2 regions of the Moorella naiadis (nom. illeg.) genome follow, and region 1 is predicted to be linked to the other one. Evidence: riboswitches for the same ligand, from Rfam matches in the RefSeq annotation. Region 1 holds a riboswitch; the other holds the start of a gene.

Region 1 (7,074 bases):
AGTTCGCCCCCGGCCCGTTCCAGGTCATCGTTGATGATCACATGCCGGTACCTGTCAACGTAGCCCATTTCCATAGTCACCCGTTCCAGCCTTCGGGCAATGACGCCGGGATCCTTTTCCCTCCCGGCCAGCCGGTGGCGCAATTCCTCCAGGTTGGGTGGGGCGATAAAAACCGGTACTACATTATCCGGGAAGCGCTTCATAACTTCGGCGCATCCCAGGACATCCATATCGGTGGTGAGGTCATAACCCTTCTCCAGGGCGTAGAGGATGGTCGGCAGGTGGGTGCCGTAGTAATCCCCCGAGTAGATCTGTTTCCATTCCAGGAAGGCGCCGGCGGCAATCATGGCCTCAAAATCATCTTTGCTGACAAAAAAATAGGGTGCACCCTGGGTCTCCCCCGGCCGTACCGGACGGGTGGTAATGGAGGGCAGGTAATAGATACCTCTCACCCGCTCCAGGGCAAAATGGAGCAGGGTGTTCTTCCCGACTCCGGAAGGCCCGGAAATAATAAAAAAGAGGCCCGGCCTCTCTTTGCGGTCCCGGGTTTGAAAGTTGAGGATAAGCCCTGCCGTAGAATTATTGCCATCTTCCATAGATTGTCATCACACACCATAAAAATTATGGAGGCCTAGCAAATTAAATACATTTTAGCATACCTTTCGAGAAGGAGCAATGCTACTTTTCCCCGTGTTCGCGCTGCCGGCGGTTGAAGTCACGCACCGCCCGAACGACCGCCTGCAGGTTCCGGTTCGGCGTCCGCAGGGGTACGGCGCACTCCGGCGCTACCAGGTGGACGCCGGCCCGGAGCAACTCTTCGACGGCGGTCCTTACTTCATCGACTCTACTGTTGAGGAGGGTCTGGGGGTTGTTAAGGCCGCCCACCAGGGTCAACTTCCCATTGGCCAGATTGAGGAGTTCTCCCGGCGGGTTGCGGGAATCGAAATGAAAGGCCGTAAATCCAGTCTGGGTGAAGTAACCCAGCCGATCGGTAGCCCGGCCGCAGGTGTGCAGGATGACGGGAATTTCCGCCGGCCACTGTTCCATGGCCTGCTGGTGCCGGGGCAAAAGAAACTCCCGGTAGGCTGCGGCGCTGACCAGGTCACTGGTGGCGTGGTCAGCCCAGGTGAGGACGTCGGCCCCGGCCCCCAGCTCCGCCGCAGCCAGCTGCAGGGGTACCGCCAGTAACCGGTCCAGGAGTTCGCGCACGGAATCCGGTTCCAGGACCAGCCCCAGGAGGAAATTCTGCACCCCGCAGAGGTGGTAGGCCAGGGTCCAGGGACCAATGACTTTACCTACCACAGCTATTCGGTTGCCGTAGCGGTCTTTTAACAGGCGGATAGCTTTCAGCAGGGCTTTAACCGGTTGCCGGTCCAGGAAATTACTCGGCGGTCGCCAATCGTCCCATCTCTCCAGGGGGTTCTTTTTAACAGCCGGCATGGCATCCGCCGGATTCCAGTCCACGTCACACCCCAGAGCGGCCGCTTCCAGCAGGATACTGAAGTAGGGGGCCGTGGTATCAAAACCCAGGAGTTCATGGCCGGCGGCAGCCAGGGCGGCCATCTTATGCGGGTCGGTATGGGCTTCCGGGAAATAAGCGCCGGTGGCCGCCATGCTTTCCACCGTCGCCACCGAAGTCGGCGTTATCAGGGGTAAGCGATCGACTTCCCCTCCCTTTAAAGCCCCTATTACTCGCTCGCAGCCCGTCATTTGTTCCCTGGCCGCCATGACTTATCACCCCCCTCCCCCTCACGACCGTCTCACTATGGCTGCGCTAAGTTTGCCGCTACCGCAAACCCCGCCGGAGACGGGCCATTCCTCCCCTCCCGCGTCCAGCTGCTATCCCCGGTCCAGGCCTGAAGGCACAGGATCATTTCGCCGCTGTAACGCGGCCAGGCGCCGGTAAATGGCCAGCATCTTCAGCCAGAAAAGGGCGCAGAAGCCGCTATCGGGATCCAGGCCCGTCAGTTGTTTCAATCTCTCCAGGCGGTTGGTGACGGTGTTGCGGTGCAGGTACAGCTTATCGGCCGTTTGCTTGATGTTCATGTTATTATCAATATAAACCTCGATCGTGTCCAACAACTGGATACCCTCTTCTCCGGCTGTTTCGATCCGCTGAAATAGTGGTTCCAGGTACCTGCTGGTCAGACGCCCCGGCAAGGCGCACACCAAGGCTTCAAAAAGAATAGCCTCGGCATCGATAAAGCCATACATCTTGCCGCAGGACCGACCAAGGGAGATTAACTCCACCGCCTCCAAGTAGGATTGCCGCAAGCCGGCAACCTCGGCAACAATACTCCCATAAGCCGCCTGGACGGCAAAGAGGTGGTTATCCTTTATCAGTTCATATAGGTGCTTGCCCATCACATCCAGGGCCTGGTAAAGGCGGCCGGGGTTCTCCATATTTAGAAAAGCCTTGCAAATCACCAGGTGCTCCTCACCATGGAAAGCAATAAGGTCCTGAGCTGTTAGATAAAGATCGCCCTTGATCTGATCCCAGATTTCACCTTTTAACTGTTCCCGGGTAACGTCATAACCCAGGTGCAGGTTAATATTAAAGTAGCTGTTCTCTTTGGGTTCCAGTCGTAGGACGATAACGGCCCGGGGCAGGTTGAGATCATACCCGGCATTCAGAGCCCGTAACTTTAATTCCTCCTCCCTGGCTGCGGCTTCCCGGTCCAGAAGAGCATTTAAAAGGGCCTCCTCTTCCCGGGCGGCGAAGTGTTGCTCGTCCCGGCGCCGGGCTGCCGTCAACACCCCTACGAGGGCGGCCTGCAATAAAGCCAGGGTTTCCCGGGACAGCACCCCCTGCCAGCCCAACCAGGCGGTAAGTTCATCGCTAACGGTTATGGGGAGGAAGGGGGCTATCTGGCCACCATTATCCTCCAGTTGCGGATGTTGCCGGGCGGTATGGAATTCGGCAGCGGGCACTGGGGCCGAGGGCAACGCGACCCCGGCAACGGTTAACTCCTGTACCTCCGGCCGGGTTAAGTTTACCCGCGACGGATCAGAGCTGGCAACGATTACCCCCTCAAGGTTGATAACCTCTATAACCCCCGGACCGAAGGCCGCCGCACGGTCCAGCAGGGGCTGAATTAAGTCCTGGTGCAGCATATTGGGCTCTACCCCCCTTCCTCTCCGCTTCCCCTCCGCTTTTTGGACCATTGTCTAATAAAGTAAAAGTTAACTCCCAACAACTATAAACGCCTCTACCGTCAGACAAAAAATTCGCGATAACCTTTCTTTACTCCTGCTCTTTTCTATAAACAGGCCCCCGGCTTCTCTTCCGGGGGCCCGCCAGAATGGTGACAGATTTTCGCAGTATTAATCACTGGCACCCGGATAGCCATCCTGGGGGTTTGCCAATCTTTGTTGCACCCGTTTTAAGGCCCATTTTAATGGGTGCGGCAGTATTCCTCCACCGCCGCCACGATCGCCTTCAGATTCGCGTTAGGTGTCCGTAAGGGCACGGCGCACTCCGGGGAAATAATTTCAATACCGGCCTCGCAGTTGGCCCAGACCTCCCGGCGGACATCGTCCGGGGTGCCGTTAAACAGGGTCACCGGGTTGTTGATACTGCCAGTCAGAGCGATACGGCCATTGATAATTTTGTGGGCCGTTCGGGGGTTGACCTTGGAATCGAAGTGGAAACAGTTGAAGCCGGCCCGGGCGATATAATCCAGGCGGTCGGTGGTGTTGCCGCAGATATGCAGGATAGTAGGGCCTTTGATCTGCCCCGTCATCTCCTGGTGCACCGGCAGGAGGAAGTCACGGTAGCAGGTGCCGCTCACCAGGTCGCCGGTAGCGTGGTCGGCCACCGTGACCACATCGGCGCCGGCGGCGAACTGGGCGTTGGCGAACATAACGCTAAGGCCTTTAAGCTTATCCAGGAAACCGCGCACCTTGTCCGGTTCCAGGATGGTTTTGATGAGGAAGTTCTGGGTGCCGTGCAGGTGGTAGGACAGTGTCCAGGGGCCCATTATCTTGCCCACCAGGCAGACGTGGTCGCCGTACTCCTTTTTCAGGATGCGCAGGGCATCCAGCACGGTCCGGATAGAGGGGCGCTCCAGGAAATCATCCGGGATCGTGATCGCCCCAGGATCCTCATAGGGGTTCTCCAGGACATCGGGCATGGAGTCAATTTCACCCCAATTCATCTTGAGGCCGAAGGCCGCCGCCTCCTGCTGGACACTGAAGTAGGGGGCGATGGTGTCGAACCCCAGGATCTCGTGGCCGGTGGCGGCCAGGGTGGCCATTTTCTCTGCGTCCAGGTGGACGGCGGGGAAATAGGCGCCGCAGGCCGCCATGGATTCTACAGTAGCTACCGATACTGGATTGCCCACGGGGATACGGTCGACCCATTGCTGGTTTAAAGCACGGAGGACACGTTCTTTGGGAGTCATGACGGACAATGGATGTCACCTCGGTAGTTATTCAGTAATAGCCTGATTATGAAATGTGGTCTCATGTCTATCGCTGACTAATGATGAAGCAATCAAACCCAGTACCGCGCAAAAGGCAATAAACACCCAGGCGTAGGTGTAGGAAACACCGGCTGCCGTTTTCATAATAAGGCGGCTCATAATGAGCGGAGCAAAGGCAGCTCCAAAGTAGGCGATGCCAGTCACAAAACCGAGGGCGCGGCCATACATCTCTGGACTGAAAACATCGGCCGGCCAGGCAAGGATTGGACCCCAGATCATATTGGCAAAGAAACCGGCACCGGCTAGGATGAGTACCAAGGCCATATTGCTGATCCCCGGTCGCACCGTGGCCAGAAGAAGAATAAAGGGGATGGTGCCGATAAAGGAGAGGATAATCATTGGGCGGCGACGACCACTGAATACCTTGTCCGAAATCCTGGAACTCAGGAAAGCACCGATTATTCCGGCGGCAAAGTAGATAGAGGCCCAGGCACCCATCTTCGTCAGGCTAAACTTAAATACTTCACTTAAATAACTGGGCGACCAGGTAACTACCCCCCAGAAGGTCATCTGGCAGGCCAGGTAAGAGATCACCACAGCTATAAAACTCTTATTCAGTAATACATCTCGCAGGGGAATCTCAGCCTTTTTAGCCTGCTGGGCCAGGTTCTCCCGGCTAAGGGCCCCTTCCTGCAATATACCGCTCTCAAGTTCATCGGCGTAACTCTCCTTAACCTCAGCATCACTTAAACGACGCATCTGTTCAGGCCGGTCATAAATAAAAAACAATACGATTATCAGTGGTACCAGACCGAAAAGACCCAGCCAGATAAAAACCGGACGCCAGTCGTTAAAGTAGGCAGCCAGAAAAGTTGCCAGCAAAGGTGCCCACGCCGGGGTAACAATCCAGGACCAGGAAAGGATCCCCTGGGCCTGGGCCCGCTCCCTTTTCGGGAACCAGCGGGCGATTAGGCGGGCACTCGGTACAAACTCGGTGCCAACTAAAATACCAAATAAAGCATTACGGATATACCATTCAGTGACATTCTGCATAAAAGCCATGTAAATAGTAAAGAGGCTCCAGGTAAATAATGAAAACACCAGTACTTTTTTGGGACCAAAGCGGTCGCAAAGGAAACCGGATAGAACCTGGGTCGGACCGTAAAAAACCATCAATAAGAACATGGCATTGCCAACATCACCATGGGTCAGGTGGAGGCTTTCACTGATCAAGGGCACCAAAACCGTTGTTTTTACCCGGTCCAGGTACTGGATGCTGTAGCCGAAAAACAATATGGCTGCAACCAGATAACGGTAACGCCACCAGCCGGCAGCTGCCGGAGCATTTTTGTTCATAAAGTTCCACCTCGCTTTTAAGGTTTAGTGTCCATTCCGGTGTTTTCAAGCCTCCTCCCTCCCACACCGTTTTCTGATTATGGACTAAATATACTTTCTTCGCTCTAGCGGAAAAACCTGTGGTCTTCATGCACACTCTTTCTTCGCCAAAACGTTAATTGATAGGCAAAAAGCATATCCCATTCTTCCCGGTATAACTGGTATGAATTCATAAGAAAAAGCTCCTTAAGGAAAGAATATTTTACTTCCTGCCAGGTTATGGCGCCAGAGCTAGTATAATGGCATTTTACTGTTCCCTTTTTCGACGGTATAATTAAAAAGTCATATTTTTGCACCGAATTCCCGTAAAGACGGGAAACGGGGGATATTTTTGGGGTGAAGAGCAGGGGTAAAAAAGTCCCTGACTCCGGGCTAACTCTCGGTCCGAACCCGACAACTAACCTCGTAGGTGTGCGAGAGTGAGGTCTTAGCTAATTGAAGAAGTGGTCGAAGTATTGTCTGACCGCCACCCTGGCCGGGGCCTTTACTTTAGTGGCCGCCGGGGTAGCCCTGGCCCAACCATACGAAGTGCAGAGGGGGGACACCCTCTGGGCTTTATCACGGCGCTATGGTGTAACGGTAGAACAGATTCAAGCCGCCAACAACTTGGATTCCTCGCTAATTCTTGTTGGACAAACCCTGGAGATCCCCACCGGCGACAACCCACCCGCCACCAGTTATGAACCCACCCCGGCATCTCGTAGCGAAAGCGTCGCTCCCTCTACCGTGGGCGCCCGGATCGCCGCTATTGCCCGCCAGTATGAAGGAACTCCTTACCGTTGGGGTGGGACGAGCCCTAAGGGTTTTGATTGTTCCGGATTTACCCTGTACGTCTTTGACCGTGTAGGTATTGATCTGCCCCATTCGGCTAGCGACCAGGCCTCCTTGGGCACCCATGTGGATAAAGATGAACTTATGCCGGGCGATCTGGTCTTTTTCCACACCTATGCCCGGGGTATCAGCCATGTGGGCATTTATGTCGGAGATGGCAATTTTATCAGCGCCACCAATAGCGGCGTGTCCATTGACAGCATCAACGATCCTTATTACTGGGGGCCGCGCTACGTTGGCGCCCGGCGGGTGAGGTAGCCTAAATTAAAAGGCGGCTGAACGCCGCCATCCCTTGTTGATTGCTGCAGGTGGTGCCCCGCGTAACCAGGGCTTTTGCTAGACCTCTTATCCTTATTTTCCAGGTTAAGAGGTCTTTTATTTCCACTGATTGAAGACAGGGATCGAAATACATCCTCAAGTATTA
Region 2 (7,074 bases), on a different contig from region 1:
AGCGTTACCTGAGCACCGAGTTATTTAAATTAGGCTGACGAAGTGGGTTGGCGGCAGCAATCCCCAATGGGTAACGCTGGTAGCGGTAGTGCTGGCCGCAGAAAAAAACGGCAGGTTTTAACTTAAACCTGCCGTTTCCTGTTTCCCCGTTTGATTTCTCCGCTTAATTGCCGATGAATTCCTGGGCCCAGTAGGTGCCGTAGCTGCCGCCGGCGGCGTAGCCAACACCAATGGCTGTAAAGTTAGCATTCAGGATATTGCTGCGGTGGCCGGGACTGTTCATCCAGGCCGCCACTACCGCTGCCGGCGTCCTGTAACCGGCGGCAATATTCTCTCCGGCTGTGCGAAAGCTAATGCCAGATTGCTGCAGCAGGTTAGCGAAGGAGCCATAGGTTGGCGACTCATGGCTGAAATAATTATGGTCCCGCATGTCTTCGGCCTTCAAACGGGCCGCCCGGGCCAGCCGGGGATCGGCTGCCAGGGCCTTCAGGCCGGCTTTGGCCCGTTCGGCGTTGACCAGATCGATTACCTGTTGTTCATAGTCACTTAACTGGTAGTTACCGGTGGGAGCCGGCTGGGGTACGGGCTGGGGTGCCGGGACAGGTTGCGGCTGGGGAGCGGGCCTGGGTGGCCGAACGGGTACCGGGGCCGGCCGGGGCGGGTTTACTGGCTGCGGCGCAGGCTGGGATGCCTGTCCGCTGCCGGGGTTCAGGGCGACCTGGCGGTAGTGCCAGAGCCAGTAGGGTGAGATATACTGGCTATTGTTATAAGCGTAAGTAATGGAGGGAGCATTATTGACAGGTGTGACGGCCCGGGCCGCGCTTACAGGTAGGGCGACCAGGGCGGCGGCAAAGACCAGGTTCATGGTGGTGATTAGCCACTTACGTCGCACGGGCAAAGCCTCCTTCTTGATGCTTTACGCCTGGCCCTGCTAATAATAAATCCACCTCCTTCCAACGCCTGCGGGGTTAGCTGCCGGGTGCGGGCGGAAGTGCCCTACCCGGCCCCCAGCTATTTCTCCTTCGCTGGGGCTTCCCCTCAAGGAAAGCCCGCTAAAGATAGAACTATTGCCAGGGACCGGGATTAACCCCAATGATTGGTCCCCCCGTTTTCCTGCCACGGAAATTCGGCGTTTACAGGTGGCCACGACGTTGTTACCCATTTTATCATAAAACAGAAAATAAGTTAACATAAAACTTAGAGGTAAAATATTACACCGTCGCTTTGCTGCGGCTTCGCGGAAGTATCTGACGCCTCGAACCAAGCCGCCTTACACCTGTACTCGCCAGCCCTTTAGCGAACATTTTCATGGTTTCGTGGCGAGGGCGACAGCATCCATGAGGGGCTCCATAGTTTTTTACCGGGTTCCGGGTTAGTGTTGCTTTTGGTCGGCCCTCTATGCTAGAATTTTAACGTCAATTAAATTCTGAGAGAGAGGAGGGCAAAGGGATGTCCGGACATTCCAAGTGGGCCAATATCAAGAATCGTAAGGCCAAGGTCGATGAAAAACGAGGTCGCCTCTTTACCAAAATCGGGCGCGAGATTATCATTGCCGCCCGCATAGGGGGCGGCGATCCTGAGGGTAATATGCGCCTGAAAGCGGCCATAGCCAAGGCCAAAGAAGCCAATATGCCCAATGAAAATATCCAGCGGGCCATTATGCGCGGCACCGGCGAACTGGAAGGGGCCAATTATGAGGAAATGACCTATGAAGGTTATGGACCCGGTGGCGTAGCCATGCTCCTTAATATAGCCACCGATAACCGCAACCGCACAGCATCGGAGATTCGTTACATCTTCTCCCGGGGCGGTGGTAACCTGGGCGAAAACGGCTGTGTGGCCTGGATGTTTAACCCTAAAGGGGTAATCACAGTGGAAATCCCGGCCGGAGAGAAGCGGGAAGAAGTAATCCTGCAGGCTATTGAGGCCGGGGCTGAGGACGTCGATGACGAGGACGACGAGGTGCTGGAAATCAAAACAGCACCTGGTGAGCTGGAAGCAGTCCGGGAGGCCCTGCAGGCCAGTGGCGTCACCATCGCCAGTGCCGAGGTCGAGATGGTACCGCAAACGACGGTCACCATCGATGACCCGGAGATGGCCGGTAAAGTTATGCGCCTGGTAGACCGCCTGGAGGATCACGATGACGTCCAGGCAGTATATACAAATGCCGATATTCCTGCTGCAATTATGGACCAGTTGGATATATAGGAAAGTAGCTAGTAAAAGGTATAAAAGTTACGGCGGCCGGCAATGCTAGCTAGTGGCAATTTTAACCGGGAGGCGCCACGATGCCAGTTTATAGCCGGCGTTTAATTATCATCGGCCTGATTATTTTCCTGCTGGGAGGAATAGTTGCCTACCAGGGGGCCAGGGTGAACTCCGGCCGCCAGGCGGTGGTCTTACGGGTGCCGGGGATTATCGAACCCCGGTTCCAGCTCGAGCCGCGGCTGGAAAAGTACTACCGGGGCTGCGGTCATTCCTACCCGCTGCCCCTGCCGGCAGGGGTCAAGTGGCAGTGGGCCGGCAGGGAAGAGATGAGCACCCTGTTCCCGGCAACCGAGGGCTGGCACCTGACCCAGGAAAGCGGGCGCCTGGTCGCCACCCAGGAGGTAGACGGCCTGTGCCCGGCCTGTGCCCCTAAACGCCACCTGGCCGTCAAGGACGGCCTGGTAGCTGTTTACCAGGGTCCTGCCGGTACCCTGGGGCCGCTACTGCGGGTGACCGGCCTGAAGCTTTCCTCATTACCGCCCAACTGGCAGGCCCAGATCCAGAGCGGTGCCGCTGTCTTTAATTCCGAGCAAGAGCTCCTGGAAGCCCTGGACAGCCTGGATGAATACCGTTGAATATTTACGCCATGCCCCACCGGGTCGCTGACCCGGTTTTTCTTTTGGTTGGAAAAAAGGAACTGCTCTCCTGGATGTCGAATAGTTGCCAGGAGGTTACTTGTTCTTTACGGAGGCATAATCATGTTAATCCTGGGAATTGATCCCGGTACAGCCATTGTCGGCTACGGCCTGGTAAAGGCCAGCAGCGGCCGCCTGCAGGCCCTGGACTATGGCTGTATCCGGACGCCGGCTGGTGAGGAAACCTGCCAGCGGCTGGCAACCATTTATACCGGTCTCTGGGAGTTAATCACCCGGCAGCAGCCGGCAACCCTGGCCATCGAGGAACTCTTTTTCAATAAAAACAGTAAAACCGCCCTGGCCGTGGGCCAGGCTAGGGGGGTAATCCTCCTGGCGGCAGCCCACGCCGGCCTGCCGGTAGCCGAGTATACCCCCCTGGAAGTCAAACAGTCCGTGGCCGGTTTTGGCCGGGCACCCAAGGAACAGGTCGAGCGCATGGTCCAGGCTTTACTGGCCTTGCCGGCAAGACCGCGGCCTGATGACGTGGCTGATGCCCTGGCAGTAGCCATTTGCCACGCTAGCTTCGCCCCCTGGCGGCAAAAGGAACAGGAGGCGGCGGGCCGGTGATCGGGTACCTGCGGGGCCAGTTACACCAGGTCATGCCGGAGGGCATCCTCCTGGAGACCGGGGGCATCGGCTGGCTGGTGCGCACGGCGACCAATCGTTCCTGGCCGGAGCCAGGGGCGGAAGTAGCCGTCTATACCCAGCTGGTGGTCAGGGAAGACGCCCTGGAACTTTATGGCTTTACCCGGCCCGAAGAATTGCGCCTCTTTACCCTCCTGCGGGGGGTGAATGGTATCGGGCCCCGGGGCGCCCTCCAGATCCTGGGGGCGGCTACCCCGGACCAGTTCGCCCGGGCCATTGCCGCCGGGGATACGGCCTTTTTAACCGCCCTGCCTGGTATTGGGGCTAAAAAAGCCCAGCGGTTACTGGTGGAACTAAAGGATACCGTAAGGAAATCCCGCCTGATAAACGGGCCGGTGGCGGCAGCCAGCCCGGCTGGGGACAAGGATAATGATGAAGTCCTGGCCGCCCTGGAGGCCCTGGGCTACAGCCGGGAAGAGGTTGCCCCAGTTCTGGCCCGGGCACGGCAGGAATTGGGGTCAGGGGCCACGACCACGGCCCTGCTCCAGGCAGTACTCAAAACCCTGGGCCAAGGGGGAGGTTTTTAGTTGGCGACGGAAAGACTGGTAGCCGGCAACCTGCATCATGAAGACCAGGAACTGGATTTGAGCCTGCGGCCGCGCCGCCTGGCCGAGTACATAGGCCAGGAACATGTCAAGGAGACCCTGGGTATTTTTATCCAGGCGGCCCGCGAACGGGGCGAGGCCCTGGATCACGTCCTTCTCTATGGTCCGCCAGGGCTCGGCAAAACGACCCTGGCCGGGATAATCGCCAATGAATTGGGGGTGCAGCTGCGGGTTACCTCGGGGCCGGCCCTGGAGCGGGCCGGGGACCTGGCAGCCATCCTTACCAACCTGCAGCCCCATGACGTCCTCTTTATCGATGAAATTCACCGCCTGCCCCGCCAGGTCGAGGAGATCCTCTACCCGGCCATGGAAGACTTCGTCCTGGATATTATCCTGGGCAAAGGACCGGGTGCCCGCTCCATCCGCCTGGACCTGCCCCCCTTTACCCTGGTGGGGGCGACGACCAGGGCCGGGTTACTATCTTCCCCCCTGCGGGACCGCTTCGGCATCAACTCTCGCCTGGAGTTTTACCAGGTGGCGGAACTGGAAGAGATCATCCGCCGCGCGGCCGGTATCCTCACGGTAGCCATCGAGCCGGAAGGAGCCCGGGAGATCGCCCGGCGCGCCCGGGGGACACCCCGGGTGGCCAACCGTTTGTTAAAACGGGTCCGGGATTACGCCGAGATCCGGGCCGGCGGGGTCATCACCCAGGAAGTAGCCCGGGAGGCCCTGGAGCTCCTGCAGGTCGACGCTGCCGGCCTGGACAGCTCCGACCGGCGCCTGCTGTTAACCCTGATTCGCAAATTTAACGGCGGCCCGGCCGGTCTGGAGACCCTGGCAGCGGCCATCAGCGAAGAGCCGGACACCATCGAGGACGTCTACGAACCCTTTTTACTCCAGCAGGGCTTTCTCCAGCGTACCCCCCGGGGCCGGGTAGCTACCCCGGGGGCCTATGAACACCTGGGGATTAAACCTGAAGGCCGCTTGTTTTGAAGGGAGGAACACTTCATGGGTGACTGGAGTTTTTTAGGCCGGATGCTCCTGGGGATGGGGCTTTTCCTGGCCCTCATGGGCCTGTTGCTCCTGGGCCTGGGCAAGCTCCTGGCCATCGGCCGACTGCCGGGCGACATTTATATCCAGAAGGGCAACTTTACCTTCTACCTGCCCCTGGTCACCTCTTTAGTGCTTAGCCTGATCCTGACGATAGTATTAAACTTACTTTTCCGGCGGTGATTCCCGCCGGCCATAAATTTGGATACCGGTGCGAAAAAGTATAGTGAGGTGAAGCGCAAATTGCAGCCCGGAGCTGATCCCAACCACCTCCTGGCCCAGGCCAGGGGTGGGGATGCCGCGGCCAGGGAGGAACTCATCCGGCGCTATACCCCCTTTATCCTTGCAGTAGTTGCCAGAACGACAGGCCATTATATCCGGTTGGGTGAAGACGACGAAGCTAGTATTGGCTTAATGGCTTTTAACGAGGCTATCGATAACTACCGTTTAGAAGGCGGCGCCACTTTTTTAACCCTGGCCGAGACGGTTATCCGGCGGCGCTTGATCGATTATTTTCGCCGGGAAGGGCGGCACCGCCAGGTCCTCTCCCTCCAGGCCATGGAGGGAGAAGCGGCGGCTACAGCCGACCCCGTCGCCCGGGATGAAATAAATATGATCGACGAACTAGCCGACAGACGGGACGAGATTATGCGTTACCAGGAAGAACTTTCCTCTTATGGTATTACCTTGAGGGATCTGGTCAAGTGCAGCCCCCAGCACCGGGATGCCCGGGACCGGGCCCTGGCCGCCGCCCGGGTAGTGGCTGCTAACCCCCTCCTCAAACAATATCTCCTCAATCGGAAGGCTCTGCCTCTAAAAGCCCTGGAGAGAGAAGTCGAGACCAGCCGTAAAACCCTGGAACGCCATCGCAAATATATCATTGCCGCAGTAATCATGCTCATGGGCAATTACGAATACCTGGCCGGTTATATCGACCAGGACCGGAGGGGTGGTCAGGATGGACGGCGCTGAACGCGGCCTGGTCATGTCCAGGGCAGGGGAACAGGTAGTAGTTTTAACGCCCCAGGGAGAGTGGCGCACCGTAAAGGTGGCAGCTCCCCTGCCGGAAGTAGGAGAAGAGGTTATGTTGCCACCGGTGACCCGGAGGCCGATCTGGCCCCTGGTCACCGCCGCGGCCGTAATCCTAATGCTCATTTTGGCCAGCGCCCTGGTACGCCAGGGGCAAGCGCCGCCGCCGTCAGCAGCTCTACCTGTTGTGGCCTATTATGTAAACGTGGACATCAACCCCAGCGTCGAAATCGCCGTCGATAAAGGGGAAATAGTTATCAACGCCCGGGGCTTAAATAGTGACGGCGAAAAGCTCCTGGCTGGTATTAACTTGCAGGGGGAAAAGGTAACCAGGGCGATGAAGCTCCTTGCCCTGGAGGCCCTGCGCCAGGGGTATTACCTGGCCGGCGGCAGCGGTGCTATGGTAGTTACTGTAGTCCCGGCCGGCTCGGAAAAGGAGAAACTGGCTGCCGGTGATGCCCTGGGACAAAAGCTTACGCGGGAAGCAAGGGATGTCTTTAGCCAGGCCAAGGTCCAGGCTGTTGTAGAAGCAGCTACTGTGCAGCCGGAGATCCGCCAGCACGCCCAGGCCGCCGGTCTCTCGGCCGGCAAGTACAGCATTATGCTGGAGGCCCTGGCCGCCGGAGCCAGGATTAAAGCCACCGACCTGCAGCGGGAGAGCATCACCAGGGTCCTGCAACAGATCAACTTTGACTGGGACGATGTCTTTACCCGATTAAAAAAGGATCCCGATCTCTTAAAGAGGGAGGAACTTCTGGGCCCGGCCTTGCAGGCCGCCTTAGGCAAGGGTCCCTTCCCGGAGGGGAATGGTGCCGGAGCCGGAAACGGGGCTGCGCCGGGACCGGCGATAGCTGGGAAAAATAATGCCGGGACAGGGCGGGATCAGGATCAGGATAAGGGTA

Evidence for each region. A riboswitch is a leader RNA that binds a small molecule or an ion and turns the genes downstream of it on or off. The one in region 1 is predicted to bind cyclic di-AMP.
Region 2: another riboswitch for cyclic di-AMP. It lies ahead of SDD30_RS02175 (CAP domain-containing protein); the one in region 1 lies ahead of SDD30_RS03850 (C40 family peptidase).

Annotation. Positions count from the first base shown of each region.
Region 1 is NZ_JAXGFQ010000004.1:85,788-92,861, forward strand. It holds gene gmk (guanylate kinase) at 1-596, opposite strand, end outside; gene SDD30_RS03830 (MtaA/CmuA family methyltransferase) at 679-1,728, opposite strand; gene SDD30_RS03835 (PucR family transcriptional regulator) at 1,840-3,114, opposite strand; gene SDD30_RS03840 (MtaA/CmuA family methyltransferase) at 3,396-4,403, opposite strand; gene SDD30_RS03845 (MFS transporter) at 4,431-5,780, opposite strand; cyclic di-AMP (ydaO/yuaA leader) riboswitch at 6,103-6,246, shown strand; gene SDD30_RS03850 (C40 family peptidase) at 6,255-6,908, shown strand.
Region 2 is NZ_JAXGFQ010000002.1:161,418-168,491, reverse strand. It holds gene cysK (cysteine synthase A) at 1-38, shown strand, start outside; gene SDD30_RS02175 (CAP domain-containing protein) at 164-892, opposite strand; cyclic di-AMP (ydaO/yuaA leader) riboswitch at 943-1,142, opposite strand; gene SDD30_RS02170 (YebC/PmpR family DNA-binding transcriptional regulator) at 1,450-2,208, shown strand; gene SDD30_RS02165 (hypothetical protein) at 2,289-2,843, shown strand; gene ruvC (crossover junction endodeoxyribonuclease RuvC) at 2,967-3,470, shown strand; gene ruvA (Holliday junction branch migration protein RuvA) at 3,467-4,075, shown strand; gene ruvB (Holliday junction branch migration DNA helicase RuvB) at 4,076-5,086, shown strand; gene SDD30_RS02145 (DUF2905 domain-containing protein) at 5,102-5,326, shown strand; gene sigI (RNA polymerase sigma factor SigI) at 5,375-6,115, shown strand; gene SDD30_RS02135 (anti-sigma factor domain-containing protein) at 6,102-7,074, shown strand, end outside.